3 regions of the Neobacillus sp. DFD-2R genome follow, and region 3 is predicted to be linked to each of the others. Evidence: riboswitches for the same ligand, from Rfam matches in the RefSeq annotation. Region 3 holds a riboswitch; each other region holds the start of a gene.
What was found. Region 3 has a riboswitch for lysine ahead of AC3ANV_RS06555 (aspartate kinase). Riboswitches for the same ligand answer to the same signal wherever they lie in the genome.
Positions count from the first base shown of each region.

Region 1: linked by a shared signal. The riboswitch ahead of dapA (4-hydroxy-tetrahydrodipicolinate synthase) and the one ahead of AC3ANV_RS06555 (aspartate kinase) in region 3 are both predicted to bind lysine.
Region 2: linked by a shared signal. The riboswitch ahead of AC3ANV_RS10105 (amino acid permease) and the one ahead of AC3ANV_RS06555 (aspartate kinase) in region 3 are both predicted to bind lysine.

Region 1 is NZ_CM173228.1:3,429,705-3,432,992, forward strand. It holds gene AC3ANV_RS17195 (hypothetical protein) at 1-61, opposite strand, end outside; gene AC3ANV_RS17200 (D-2-hydroxyacid dehydrogenase) at 307-1,239, opposite strand; lysine riboswitch at 1,405-1,584, shown strand; gene dapA (4-hydroxy-tetrahydrodipicolinate synthase) at 1,714-2,601, shown strand; gene AC3ANV_RS17210 (acyl-CoA thioesterase) at 2,812-3,288, opposite strand, start outside.
Region 2 is NZ_CM173228.1:2,018,542-2,021,829, reverse strand. It holds gene AC3ANV_RS10115 (DMT family transporter) at 1-251, opposite strand, end outside; gene AC3ANV_RS10110 (YitT family protein) at 420-1,235, opposite strand; lysine riboswitch at 1,566-1,755, shown strand; gene AC3ANV_RS10105 (amino acid permease) at 1,854-3,288, shown strand, end outside.
Region 3 is NZ_CM173228.1:1,361,419-1,364,706, forward strand. It holds gene uvrC (excinuclease ABC subunit UvrC) at 1-1,045, shown strand, start outside; lysine riboswitch at 1,113-1,290, shown strand; gene AC3ANV_RS06555 (aspartate kinase) at 1,402-2,622, shown strand; gene AC3ANV_RS06560 (YslB family protein) at 2,728-3,180, opposite strand.

The DNA.
Region 1 (3,288 bases), 2.1 Mb from region 3:
AATAGGCAAATGTCTCGAAGTTTGTAAGAAAATCCGCTACCTCCCATTTGCTGCTAATCAACGTATTTCCTCCTCTCATTAATAAGTGTATAAAGTGTATGATTGGCTTTTGAAAATCAGTACCTCCAATCGAATATATTAGTATGTTTTTTGATTATGGCAAGAATACCCTTTCCATTCAATCATCTTGTTAGGAAGACAAACATGGTTTCTGATAAATAAACTTTATTAAATTCGTTTTGAAAATCCAAAAAGAGCACTCACCAACGAATGAGTACTCTCTTCTTCATTTTTACAAAAAACAATTTAATAGCCTTTTTTTGTATCCACCTTATTATGAAGGGGCTTATTTTCTTCAATGTTTTTCAGTGTTTCGATAAAACATGCAGCACCCTCATTAGGTGTTGTTACAGCAGAAATATGTGGGGTGATATGTATATTTGGATGATTCCAAAATGGATGATTCTCGGGAAGCGGCTCTTGTGAAAATACATCGAGAACGGCAAATCTGACATGATTATCATTTAAAGCATTTAGTAAGGCTTCCTCATCAAGGGATGCACCCCTTCCCACATTAATAAGTCCTGCATTTGATAAATGTGAAAAGAGATTCTCATCGAATAAATTTGCTGTTTGTTCGGTTAATGGCAAGGTATTAATGATGTAATTCATTTCACTTAATCGTGAAAAATGGGAACAAGCCGGCATAACCTCGTGAAAATAATCTTTTTCCTTCCCGCTTAAAGATACACCGTATACTTCTACTCCAAGTCCAGCCAAAATCTTAGCCGTTTTTTGTCCAATCTCACCGGTTCCATAGATCATGACCTTTTGTTCATTCAATAACTTCGGAGTTATGGGCTGCCATTTATTTTGGCGCTTTATTTCATGAAATTGGTCGTGAAACTGTAAATCTTTCAGGATGTAGCTTAAACAATACTCTGCAATTCTTTGTCCAAAGGAACAAATGGTTCTTGTTAGTAAAACAGCTTCCTTCCAGTCTTTTTTAAATAAAAAACGGTCAACGCCCGCACCCAGGGAGTGTACCCATTTTACATGACTATAATCATAATTAGATTTTAAATTGAAAGAAACTAAAGCGTCGGCCCACCCTAAATCAGCCTGGGTAAGCCCATCCTCAGGCTTATAGCGAAAATTTTGACGGAAGTCTTCCTTTTCTATTAAAGTCTTTAGTTCTTTGTACATTGGGCTAACCACTAGGATATTATTTACTATCATTCTTTTCCCACCTCTATTTTATTTTACACGAGTGACTAATTTCTTCATTATATAAAAACCCAAAAAATAAAGTTAGATAAAAGATATCCAAATACCCTTGTATTAAAAGGAATTTCCTGTTATATTACATACAATTAAATATTTTTCTTACTTCAAACCTTTTGAAGTGAGGATAGAGGCGCAAAGACCATTAGTACGCAATGTGAGGATAATGAGATCCATTGACGATTGTGGAAAGGGGAATTTGCCGAAGCTAAAAGATTCTCATTATTCTTGAAGCTGGTTCAGCTATTGAAGAAATACTGAACTGTCATATAGGAAACTATATGGAGGGCTATCTCACGCATGGGAACTTGTTTTTATTGAATGTTTCTACTGCAACAGCGAACCCTCGTTGTTGCTTTTTTGCGTTGATTTTGAACGGCCTTAACCACCACCTCTAATTTTAAAAATCTATTAAAAGGGTGAGAAATTATGAATTTTGGCCAGATTTTAACTGCAATGGTTACGCCATTTGATCAAAATGGCGAGGTTGATTTTAACGCGACGAGAGCTTTAGTCAATTATTTAATTGCTAATGGAACGGATGGATTAGTTATTGCCGGTACCACCGGCGAGTCCCCTACCTTAACAACAGAAGAAAAAGTAGCGTTGTTTAAATTTGTTGTAGAGGTTGTCGATGGTAGAATTCCGGTTATTGCCGGGACTGGATCAAATAACACGAAAGCCTCCATCAGCTTAACAAGTCTTGCTGAGGAAGCAGGAGTGGATGGGATTATGCTCGTCGTTCCATACTACAACAAACCGTCTCAAGAAGGATTATATCAACATTTTAAAGCGATTGCCGAATCAACACGATTACCGGTTATGCTTTACAATATCCCGGGACGAAGCGTTGTTAACATGTCTGTAGAGACCATTGTCCGTCTTTCGAAGATTGACAATATTGTTTCCATAAAAGAAGCAAGCGGTAACTTGGATGCCATGTCAGACATCATTAGCCAAACCCCAAATGACTTTACATTGTACAGTGGTGATGATGGTTTAACTTTACCGGTATTAGCGATCGGCGGAACCGGAATTATTTCCGTTGCTTCCCATATCATTGGGAATGAAATGCAAGAAATGATTAGTAATTTTAAAAACGGCAATCTCCAGGATGCTGCTTCAGCGCATCGCAGACTGCTTCCAATAATGAAAGCATTATTTTCCGCACCAAATCCAACACCTGTAAAAGCAGCATTAAATATGACCGGAATCAATGTTGGCGGTGTCCGCTTACCATTGGTTCCAATAAATGATGCAGAAAAAAAGGCGCTGGAAAGTATTCTTGCAGCTGACAAAACAGAAGTACTTATCTAATTCGATTAAAATTGCTTTTTGTATTCCTTAAGGAATACAAGAAAAAATAGGCTGCATCACTCCAAAATGATTTGGAATGAAGGCAGCCTATTTTTTGCTATCTATAATTCACATTTCGCCAGGTAAGTCAAAAGCACCATGTGTTTTTAAATAGTATTTTGCTCAACTCTGATTAAATTCCTATCAGAAAGTTTCATTGCGGACAGTCCGCTAAACGAATTCCTTTAAAGCATTTTCGTCCCATGGATAATTCGTTGTTAAAAACTCTGCCAGTTCTTTACTTTTTTGTTTTCTTTCTTTACGCATTTTTGCTCGGTCAGGTGCTGTTTCATGTAATTTTTTCTCTTCCGCTGTTTCCGGAATGACTTGTGGAACACGCGCCGGGCGTTTATTTTCATCAAGTGCGACAAATGTTAATAGAGCAGTTGCTGCCACCTTACGTTCACCGCTTTTTAAATTTTCAGCAATAATCTTTACGAACACTTCCATTGATGACGTACCTGTCCATGTTACATAGGAATCAAAATGGACGGAATCAGTTGTTCGAATAGGATGTAAAAAGTCAACAGAATCAGTTGAAGCTGTTACACATTCACTCCGGCTATGGCGTGCAGCAGAAGTTGAAGCAACTTGATCCAGATGATCCATTAACCGGCCGCCAAATAACGTATTATGATTATTAACATC
Region 2 (3,288 bases), 660 kb from region 3:
GGAGCATAAAATAATCCGAAGCCGACAGAGCTCCAGATAAACCATGCACCCGGCTGCTTTTTCATTTCACTTAGCAGTGATTTAAGGTTTCTTCTACCTATTACGATTATTAAGAGAAATGGTACCATAAAGAAATACCTTAATGAAGAACTCCAAATCCAACTTCCTCCTGCCAGGTCCATCTTCCTGTTAAGAATAAATGTAAATGCAAAAAAGAAAGCGGCAAAAATGCCTAATATAATGGACCGCATTGATTCCCTTCCCTTCTTTTTTCTGTTTCAATTCCAACCCTTTTTACTATAGCCATAGGATTTTTATCCATTATTTTAGTATATCAGAATTCAGAATTATTTGTTGATACTAAAAAAATCGATTTAATAATTAACTGAAATAAAAATAACCCCATTCCGGGGTTATTTTTATTTCGGGCTTGGTCGATGAAAAAGCCCCATAACTTCTATCGTTTCAGTAATATTAACGAATGCATCTGTGTCGACCTCCGAAATGAGGTTCTTTACTTCATTTAGTTCATAACGGGAAATTACAGTAACTAAAATATTACGTTTATCATTCGAATAACCGCCAACACCATCCATGATTGTTAAGCCTCTATACAAATTGGTAAGCAAATGCTTCCTCATTTCCTCACCCTTATTGGTAATAATCATGATTGTCAGCTTCGCATGATCAGTGTATATGGTATCCACAACTTTTCCGGTTACATAGATGGAAACTAATGTATTAAGCGCCGAATCCCAATTAAACAAAAAGCCACTGATTACGATAACAACTGCGTTCATACCCGAAAGCAAAACACCGATTGGAAAGTCTCTTTTTCTCGCAATAATCATACCAATGATGTCAAATCCGCCAGTTGATCCTGAACAACGGAAGACAATCCCTACCCCCAGTCCTGTTAAGGCACCACCGAAGATCGAAGATAGAATTGTATCCTTCGCAATTTCATGGACAGGAACTAAATATAGACCTAAAGATATAATCAATACAGAAAAGATTGAATTCAAGACAAACTTTTTGCCAATCATTTTATATCCGATAATTAATAACGGAAAGTTCAATAGGAAGTTTGCCAGCCCTGTATTAAGAGGAGTAATCATCCCCAAAATCATTGAGATCCCGCTTAGCCCACTACTTAACACTTCATGGGGGATTAAGAAAAGGTTAAATCCCACTACAACGATAAGGGATCCGATAATAATTCCAATAAATCTCACGGAAAAGTCCTCCTCACACCTGCCATATTTCTTTTAGAAAATAATACCGATTCTTATCGCTAATGTAAATTTAAAAGTTTTTTATAATAATAATAAATTATCTGTCAATTACAATTTTGTTGCTTCTTTACCCATTTCCCACTCGTTTTTTCAATACAAACTAAAGATTAACTTGATTCTTAAAGTGAATATTTATACACATAAAATCAATATTCATGCTATAATATAATTTTGCTCTGTTATATTTTTAACGAGAATACATTGACAATTTTACAATAGTATTTATACTTTAGGAGTATATTAATTTCATATCATAAATCCTCATCAAACCGATGAGGTAGAGGTCGCGGTTTTTATTAGTATAACGGATGAGATGCAGAGATATCCCTGACTCCGTTAGAAAGGAAAAGCTGCCGAAGTGTGCTTTCATCTCTGGAAAAGCATGCTGGGGCTGTCTCCAAATAGGAACAGAACTGTCACGTTTGGCCCTGCCAGCCATTCGTGTTGAGCTATCTTTCGGAAGGTATGATGCGGGGTATTGACAATGCCATCGATTCTACTTCGATGGTATTTTTTATTCCAAACTCCTTCCAAAAATAAATAAAAGGAGTCAAGACAATGCAAACTGCACGTGTAATAAAAGAAAGTTATACACCTAAAAATGAAGCAACGGAATTAAAACGAAGCTTAAAAGCTCGTCACCTTACAATGATTTCACTGGGAGGAACAATTGGTACCGGTTTATTTCTTGCCAGTGGTGGAGCTATCCATTCTGCCGGTCCCGGAGGTGCCCTTCTTTCCTATCTTGTAATTGGTGTCATGGTTTATTTTTTAATGACCAGCCTTGCCGAAATGGGTGCCTATATGCCTGTTGCAGGAAGCTTTAGCACATATGCAAACAAATTTGTAGATCCTTCCCTCGGCTTCGCCCTTGGGTGGAATTACTGGTATAACTGGGCGATTACAATTGCTGCCGAATTATCTGCGGTAACGATGATTATGAAGTTCTGGTTTCCGCATACTCCTTCATTTATATGGAGCGCAGTCTTTTTAATCATTATGTTTCTATTAAATTATCTTTCTGTAAAGGGTTTCGGGGAGGCTGAATACTGGTTCTCACTTATTAAAGTAGTTACCGTTATTATCTTTGTTATTGCTGGTGCATTGATGATTTTTGGGATTATGGGTGGTCACGTAATCGGCTTTAAAAACTTCACGATTGGCGATGCACCATTCCATGGCGGCTTTATGTCCATGCTGGGAATCTTTATGGCAGCTGGCTTCTCCTTCCAAGGAACAGAACTTTTAGGGGTTGCTGCAGGAGAAACGGATGACCCGTCCAAATCAATTCCTCGTGCTGTAAAACAAGTATTCTGGCGTATTCTTTTATTCTATGTATTAGCTATCCTAGTAATTGGACTTTTGATTCCTTATACAAACAGTTCTTTGGCAAATAGTGATGTAAGTGTATCTCCTTTTACACTTGTTTTTCAAAAGGCAGGAATTGCCTTCGCTGCATCTGTTATGAATGCTGTCATTTTAACAGCAGTATTATCTGCAGGAAATTCAGGAATGTACGCTTCAACTCGTATGCTGTGGGATTTAGCACGTCAAGGCAATGCACCTAAATTCCTTGGTAAATTAAACAAAAATGGTGTACCCGTTAATGCATTAATTGTCACTTCGTTAGTAGGTACGCTCGCATTCCTTGCTTCTTTATTTGGAGATGGCACTGTTTATGTATGGTTATTAAACGCTTCCGGAATGTCGGGATTTATCGCATGGCTCGGAATTGCCATTTGTCATTACCGTTTCCGGAAGGCATATGTTGCCCAAGGTAAAGACTTAAACTTATTACCTTATAAATCAAAATTCTTCCCATTTGGACCAATCTTCGCTTTTGCTGTCTGTGGATTTGTTGTTTTAGGACAAAACTACTCAGCATTTATGGGAGATCATGTCGATTGGAATGGCGTTTTAGTTTCTTACATCGGTTTACCATTGTTCCTGATTTTATGGCTTGTCTATAAATTTACGAAAAAGACAAAGGTTA
Region 3 (3,288 bases):
TCGAGATGTCTTTGGGTATGCGGTTGATAAAGGGTGGATGTGTGTCCAGGTCTTTTTTGTCCGTCAAGGAAAACTCATTGAAAGAGATGTTTCAACTTTTCCAATTTATAATGAGCCTGAGGAAGAAATTTTAACCTTCTTGGGACAGTTTTATACGAAACCGAATCATTTTAAACCAAAAGAGATCCTTATTCAGGATGAAATTGATTTGAATTTGGCGGAACAGCTTCTTGAGATAAAGGTGCTAAAGCCGCAGCGCGGACAGAAAAAGGACCTCGTTAAAATGGCTATCAAAAATGCGAAGATTGCTTTGAATGAGAAATTTTCGCTGATTGAAAAAGATGAAGAAAGAACAACGAAGGCGATTGAAACGTTAGGAAACCTGCTTGGTATTTATACCCCGCATCGGATCGAGGCATTTGATAATTCCAATATTCAGGGTACGGACCCTGTTTCGGCTATGGTTGTTTTTATTGACGGTAAGGCAAATAAACGGGAATACCGGAAGTATAAAATTAAATCAGTACAGGGGCCCGATGATTATGAATCAATGAGGGAAGTGACGAGAAGAAGGTACTCTCGCGCTTTGAAGGAAAACCTTCCGCTTCCGGATTTAATTATTATTGACGGCGGCAAAGGGCATGTTGAGGCTGTAAGAGATGTTTTGGAGAATGAACTGGGTTTGGACATACCATTATCAGGACTTGTAAAAGATGAAAAACACCGAACATCACAATTGCTTTACGGTAATCCATTGGAAATTGTTCCGCTGGCAAGAAACAGCCAGGAATTTTATTTGCTGCAAAGAATTCAGGATGAAGTCCACCGATTTGCGATTACGTTTCATCGTCAAATTCGCGGGAAAAGTGCTTTTCAATCCCTTCTGGATGATATTCCTGGAATTGGCGAAAAACGAAAAAAATTATTATTAAAACATTTTGGCTCAGTGAAAAAAATGAAGGAAGCAGGTATCGAGGAGTTTACGGCAATTGGAATCCCTGCCAATGTAGCAGAAGAATTAATCAACAAACTTCGTACAGAGTGATTGTCAGAAAAAAATGGCTATGCTATAATGAATGAAAATTTAATTTACTATCACTTTTAAGTGTTAAAGTGAAGGTAGAGGTGCGAGCTTCAAGAGTAAAGGTTCTGAGAAGGATGAGCTTCAATGAAGAACTTTGAAAGGGAATGTTCGCCGAAGTGGAGAGAGTCTCATTTCTTTCTTTGCTGGTCCTGTATTGAATAAATGCCGGATTGTCAGGACGTATGTCTTGGAGAGCTATCTTACATTGTCTGCACAAATTTTTTTTGTGTTATTCAAGCAATGAGATGCCTTCTCATTGCTTTTTTTGTTTTTTAGAGAAAACTAAAGTTTAGCATCAATTGAAAGAAGGGGAAACAATGGGATTAATAGTTCAAAAATTCGGTGGAACTTCCGTTGGAAGTGTTGAAAGAATTTTAAATGTAGCTGAATGTGTAAGGCAAGAAACGGAAAAAGGCAACAATGTTGTTGTCGTCGTTTCAGCGATGGGAAAATCAACAGACCAACTCGTCAATCTGGCAAAAGAAATTTCCCCTCAGCCTAATAAAAGGGAAATGGATATGCTTTTAACGACCGGGGAACAGGTGACAATTGCCTTGTTGTCAATGGCTTTAAATCAAAAAGGATTGGGTGCCGTTTCTTTTACAGGCTGGCAGGCAGGAATCATCACAGAACCAATTCACGGAAATGCCCGAATTACGAAAATAAATACTGAGGCAATTGAGAGTGAGTTATCGGCCGGGAAGGTTGTAATTGTTGCCGGCTTCCAGGGAATCACTGAAAATGGTGAAATTACCACTCTTGGCCGTGGCGGCTCCGACACAACTGCAGTAGCTTTAGCGGCGGCATTAAAAGCAGATAAGTGCGATATCTATACCGATGTGACCGGGGTTTTCACAACAGACCCAAGGTATATCAAAAATGCACGTAAACTATTATCTGTCTCCTATGATGAAATGCTTGAGCTTGCCAATTTGGGTGCAGGGGTGTTACATCCGAGGGCAGTTGAGTTTGCTAAAAATTATAATGTTCGGCTTGAGGTTCGCTCAAGCATGGAGAAAATTGAAGGAACAGTCATTGAGGGGGAAGCAACAATGGAACAAAATTTAGTTGTCCGTGGAGTCGCATTTGAAGAAGAAATTACTAAAGTTACCGTATTAGGCTTAACAAATTCATTAACCAGCCTATCAACAATTTTTACAACATTAGCTCATAATCATATCAACGTAGACATTATCATTCAAAGTACAACAGAAGCAGAAACAGCAAATCTTTCCTTCTCTATTAAAACGGAAGATTTAATGGAAACCTTACGTGTACTTGAAGATAATAAAGAATCATTGAACTATGACCAACTTGATGCCGAAAACAAACTAGCTAAAGTATCTATTGTCGGCTCAGGAATGATCTCCAATCCGGGGGTAGCGGCAAGAATGTTTGAAGTCCTTGCAGCAAACGATATCCAAGTAAAAATGGTCAGCACTTCAGAAATCAAAGTATCAGCCGTCGTCGAAGAAAAAAACATGCTTAAAGCAGTCGAAGCCCTGCATGAAGCGTTCGGACTTTCACAAGGTGCCTGACACCGTTGGTGGACATTTTCGGGAAATGTCCACCTTGGGTGGATAAACAAAAAAAGAAAAGCTTTCATAGGGAGAGTCAATTTTCCTATGAAAGCTTTTATCCTTTTAGATTTGATCTTTTTTATCCCATTTGACGGTGAATTGGACTTTATTGGATTTTTTGACAGGATGTTCAAAGGTTTCGGCAATGACCTCTTTTTGGAGTTCAATTTGTTGGGCTAAAAACCCGGCTTCCAGTTGAAAAAAATGCTCGGCTTTCGATTTTACCCGCGATACTATGAGAGGGCTCATTAGCTCAAATTCCATTTCATCCTTATTTTCACTTTTAATCTCTAATTGGCCCCAAGAGGCTGAGGAGAAAAATTCAATAATTTCATCATAAGTATGCAAAGGATATTTTCTCGCCAGTCGTTTGCCGGCCCAGTACAGGATTTCCGGGGTATCTTTGCCCAGAATCTCAGGCAAAACGGTTTCCCTGATTAATTCATAACCAAAAATTGAAACAGTTCTTGATTCATCTGAATTGATATCACGTTCTATTACAGTACTATCTTTCAAAAGTCTCCCCTCTTTCTATCATTCTATTATATACAATTTGTTTTTTATTTCATTACAGTTTTTTCGACAAATCAAAAAGAAATGAATGAAACTTTGTTATGTTACAAT